DNA from 2 places in the Paenibacillus sp. FSL W8-0186 genome. Region 2 is predicted to be linked to the other one. Evidence: riboswitches for the same ligand, from Rfam matches in the RefSeq annotation. Region 2 holds a riboswitch; the other holds the start of a gene.

Region 1 (2,392 bases), 2.2 Mb from region 2:
AAGGAGTGAGAGCATCGATGATTAGCAAAGTCGGTCAAATTATGCTTTATGTAAACAACCAGGATGAAGCCGTGCGTTTCTGGACAGAAGCACTGGGCTTTCATGTCATTTCGGAAGAGAATAACGGCCAGGGGATGAGATGGATTGAAATTGCCCCAGCCCAGGACGCAGATACAAGCATCATTCTGCACAATAAAGAGTTCGTTGCCAAGATGTCACCGGGCCTGAATCTGGGTGCGCCGTCCTTAATGTTCTTCACGGTGAATCTCGATGAATTGCACAAAGACTTGATTAGTAAAAATATCAAGGTCGGAGAGATCGTAAATATGCCTAGCGGCCGAGTGTTCAATTTTGCGGATGATGAAGACAATTACTTTGCTGTCATGGAGAAAAGCTAGTGATCTGCTATAGATGAATTGAAGTATACGGTGGGTGTCCATACGGCAGCGGCTTACAGTAAAGGAAGTGATCCGCCGCCTCATGCTTCAAAGTGGCGAATTGTAATATGGGTAATGCATCTGCTCTTGAATTTCCCGGGCAATCTCTTTGCCCGTAAGCGATTCCACTAAGTATAACCCCAAGTCGATGGAAGCCGATACTCCGCCGCCTGTAAATATGTTTCCGTCCCTGATAAAACGTCCCTTCACGACTTCAGAGCAGTAAGGAGCCAACAGCTCGTAAGCGGAGGGATTGGTAGTTGCTCTTTTGCCTTCCAGAAACCCTGCTGCCCCTAAAATCAAAGCCCCCGTACAAACAGACACTTTATATTCTACCTCTCTTGCGGTTTGAATCCATGAAATAAATGCGGAGTCATACCTAAGCTGCCTTGTGGAAAAGCCTCCAGGGATAAAGATGAGATCATACTCCGACAGGTCTGGGGATACATGTTCAATTTTGAGGGTTAATCCCCGGTCATCTTTGATTTCTTCTTTATTGGAACAAAAGTCCCACTGTACATGATCCATGGCGTTTAGAATTCTCATTCGGGTTACAGCATCAAAAAAGCCAACCAAATCAAGCGTAGTCATCTGGTCAAATAAAATGAAAGCCATTTTCATTAATCAACACCTGACCTTTCTCATGAAATAAAAAAAGCATCTGGTCACTAAACCAAACACTTTGCCCAGGCGTACGGCTAATATGAACATATGTGCTTCCTCGTGGTCCTCCACGTTTACGCCAGTTACACATACATTTGAATCTACTATGTTTATATCAAATACACCTGATTTTTACAATTGCTTTTTTGGCTTGTCGAAGAGACTATCTCCGAAGATTTGCAAAAATACACCATCGCCTAATGATTTGAATATGTTAAGTCAGAATACTGTGGAAGGGTGGTTGGAACATGTATTACACGAATTATTACCGAAAGGATACCGGACTAGTTGCAGACATTGAACGGGCAATTAACGGAGAATACTCCGCTATTGCATGTTATGAGCAGCTGGCAGGGATGGCTCCGAATGCGGAGGAACGAAACAAAATTCTGGAGATCCGTAATGATGAGATTAGGCATTTTCAAACCTTCTCCCAGATCTATACTTCGTTAACGGGCAGGCAGCCTGTTCCGCACATCACTGAAAAATGCCCCTCAGAATATGCAGCCGGACTCCACTTTGCATTCAAAGACGAACAAGAAACGGTAGATTTTTATTTGGATGTCGCCGATAAAGCTGCTGACCCCTATATTAAAGAGCGTTTCAAGCGCGCATCCGCCGATGAACAAAATCATGCGGTGTGGTTTCTTTACTTCATTACATCGGGACATAGTCCGCGTTGATACGACGCGGTCTTTTTTTTGTGGGTATCAAAGTTAACCGGCTCAAATGATTGTCCAATCAATCTCTCTATCTCTTACATATCTTGAAGTATCAAAGAAAAGGAGTTGATATTTTTGGTACGCATACTTGATAAAGCAGCCGTACAGCCGCGTCGCCGCTTCAACCCGGCTAAATCATTCACAATTCAGCGTTCCCCCGCAAAATCTGGCATTGCAGCGATCCCAATACGAATTCCAGTGAAATCTCAACCGAATCGGGTAGATTTGGTAGTATCCGTTGGTGTAAGGGGAGTTAAAGGCGTTGGGCAAATTCGCTTTAGAATTTTCCGTGATGGAAAAGAAATTTACAACACACAGCAAGGCATCGAATCTGCGGGCTCAGAACAAAATTATGTAGTTACCTTCCAGGCTGAGGATAGAAATGTAAAAGCAGGTACCCATGGCTACACAGTTACAGCAGAAAACGTTGCTGCAAAAACAAGAGTGGATGTGGTAGGACCTATATCGTTTAGCGGGTTAGCTGTTAAAACCAGGAACTAACGGTGGTAGTTCTTGTTTTCAACATAAAGCGACTGGCTTTGAACAGTCACCTTATCCTTAAGGGCATAA
Region 2 (2,392 bases):
TCTGTAGTATACGAGCGGCTGGGTGAATTGTTAACGATAGCTTTAATGGCCGCAGCTTTGGGAATGGACGCCTTTTCCCTAGGAATTGGTATAGGTATGCGCGGCGTAAGGAGCATGGAAATATTCCGGATCAGCTTGCTGGTTGCTTTGTTCCATTTTGTGATGCCGCTGCTGGGCATCGTTGCCGGACAATATGCGGGGGAGCTGCTGGGAGGGCTGTCCAAGTATGTATCCGGCAGCTTGCTTGTGCTCCTAGGGGGGCATATGATATGGAACTCATTTTTTGGCGGCAATGAGCGGATCGTGAATTACCGTTCATTTTTTGGAGTATTGCTGTTTTCGCTAAGCGTGAGCGTGGACTCCTTTTCTGTAGGTGTATCCCTGGGCATGTTCCATAGCGACCTACTGCTGACGATCATTGCTTTTGCTGTGTTTGGCGGGATCATGTCGATCATGGGTCTGCTGCTCGGCCGGGGTGTAGGGAGCCGGCTGGGTGAATATGGGGAGGCTGCCGGCGGCGCCATTTTGCTTGCGTTTGGACTAATTTTCATCTTTTGATACAATGTCACATAAGATACAACTAGATATTAGCTGGAGGTGAACAGGCTTGCGAATATTGTTTGTATGCACCGGCAACACTTGCCGCAGTCCGATTGCGGAAGGAATATTCCGCAAGCTGGCGCGGGAGCGGGGAATCGATGCGGAGGTTGCTTCGGCGGGCGTGGCCGCGGTGGCGGGGCTGCCGATCTCCCGGCATGCCGAAGGCGTGCTGAAGGATCAGGGAATCCATGACCAGATCACATCAACCCCGCTTCATGCCGAATTGATCGAGTGGGCCGATCTTATACTTACGCTGACTGGGGGGCATAAGCAGCAGGCGATAGCCGCTTTCCCAGAGAAGGCGGATAAAATTTATATGTTGAAGGAATATGTCGAGGATGATGAGGTTGTTCTGGCTGAGCAGGCCGAGCTTAGCCAGTTGATCGCTGATCTTGAACTGAGCCGCGCGCTGGGCCAAGCTTTGGAAGAGGCTAAGGAACAGCGGATTCGCGAGCTGCTGCAGCGGATGCCGCGGTACGACATTTCTGATCCATTCGGAGGCAGCCGTGAGGATTATAACCTTACGGCCCAGGAAATCAGTGCCGCCTTGGAGAAGCTCATTGCGAAGCTCGAGAAAGAGCGATTACGTTAATGAAAAGGCAAAAAGCGGGTTGCAATTGTGACTCGCATGTTTTATTCTTAAGTGGAATGGAAATGGATCCGATGTAACTGGCGACGATAGTGGATCAAACCACAATGGAGCATCGGAATATACGGCCGGTCGCCTGGGCAAAGAGCACGACGCATCTGCTGCGTCATGCTCTTTTTCGTCATTTCAGACAATTCGCTTCACCGCCGCCGTCACTATCCCTCGTAATTATTAGGTATAATATAGACAAGCTTGTCTATGAAGGGTGGATACGATAATGGATAGAGAACGAACGGAGCAATCGCTTCGCGAGCAAGCGGCCGAGGTGTTGGAGGAACTGGTCTCCGCAGCTTCCCTCGGATCCGGGCATCTGGTCGTCATCGGAGCTAGTACAAGCGAGGTGGCAGGGCAACGGATCGGTACGGCTGGCGCAGAGAATATAGCCGCTGAATTGTATGCCGGATTTGCCGAAGTGCAGAGCAAGCATGGCTTTGAGATAGCCTTTCAATGCTGTGAGCATTTGAACCGGGCACTGGTCATGGAGCGTTCTGTGCTGGAGCGGCTGGGTTTAACTGAAGTTGCGGCTGTGCCTGTGCCGAAGGCAGGCGGTTCAATGGCAGCTGCGGCATACCGCCAGCTGAAGCAGCCCTGCCTGGCAGAAAGCGTTCAGGCTCATGCCGGCCTGGATGTCGGCGAGACGCTGATCGGCATGCATCTAAAACGCGTAGCTGTTCCTTATCGCCCAGCGAGGCGGTATATCGGGGAGGCTAGGGTGACCGCAGCCTGGACGCGGCCGAAACTGATCGGCGGGGAACGGGCGGTCTATCAGCTGCCGGAGGTGCAGGATTCGCATCTGTGCGACTGATGTTTGGAGTGTCATCACAAATTTATTATTTTTTAATATAAGGAGGATTTTGGACAATGGATCAATTGAAAAAACAAGACCCTGCAGTACTGGAAGCGATGAATCTGGAGCTTAAGCGCCAACGGAACAACATCGAACTGATTGCTTCCGAGAACATTGTCAGCGAAGCGGTTATCGAAGCTATGGGTTCCGTGCTGACGAACAAATACGCGGAAGGATATCCAGGCAAACGCTATTATGGCGGCTGCGAACACGTGGATATCGTAGAGGACATCGCCCGTGACCGCGCCAAGGAATTGTTTGGAGCAGAGCATGCCAACGTTCAGCCTCACTCCGGT

The links. A riboswitch is a leader RNA that binds a small molecule or an ion and turns the genes downstream of it on or off. The one in region 2 is predicted to bind ZMP and ZTP.
Region 1: linked by a shared signal. The riboswitch ahead of MKX50_RS07535 (DJ-1/PfpI family protein) and the one ahead of MKX50_RS23080 (TIGR01440 family protein) in region 2 are both predicted to bind ZMP and ZTP.

The regions. Positions count from the first base shown of each region.
Region 1 is NZ_CP150207.1:1,740,854-1,743,245, forward strand. It holds gene MKX50_RS07530 (VOC family protein) at 18-398, shown strand; gene MKX50_RS07535 (DJ-1/PfpI family protein) at 486-1,058, opposite strand; ZMP/ZTP riboswitch at 1,115-1,197, opposite strand; gene MKX50_RS07540 (ferritin-like domain-containing protein) at 1,349-1,783, shown strand; gene MKX50_RS07545 (exosporium protein C) at 1,898-2,323, shown strand.
Region 2 is NZ_CP150207.1:5,153,551-5,155,942, reverse strand. It holds gene MKX50_RS23090 (manganese efflux pump MntP family protein) at 1-558, shown strand, start outside; gene MKX50_RS23085 (low molecular weight protein arginine phosphatase) at 608-1,192, shown strand; ZMP/ZTP riboswitch at 1,256-1,338, shown strand; gene MKX50_RS23080 (TIGR01440 family protein) at 1,467-2,054, shown strand; partial or broken gene glyA (serine hydroxymethyltransferase) at 2,111-2,392, shown strand, end outside.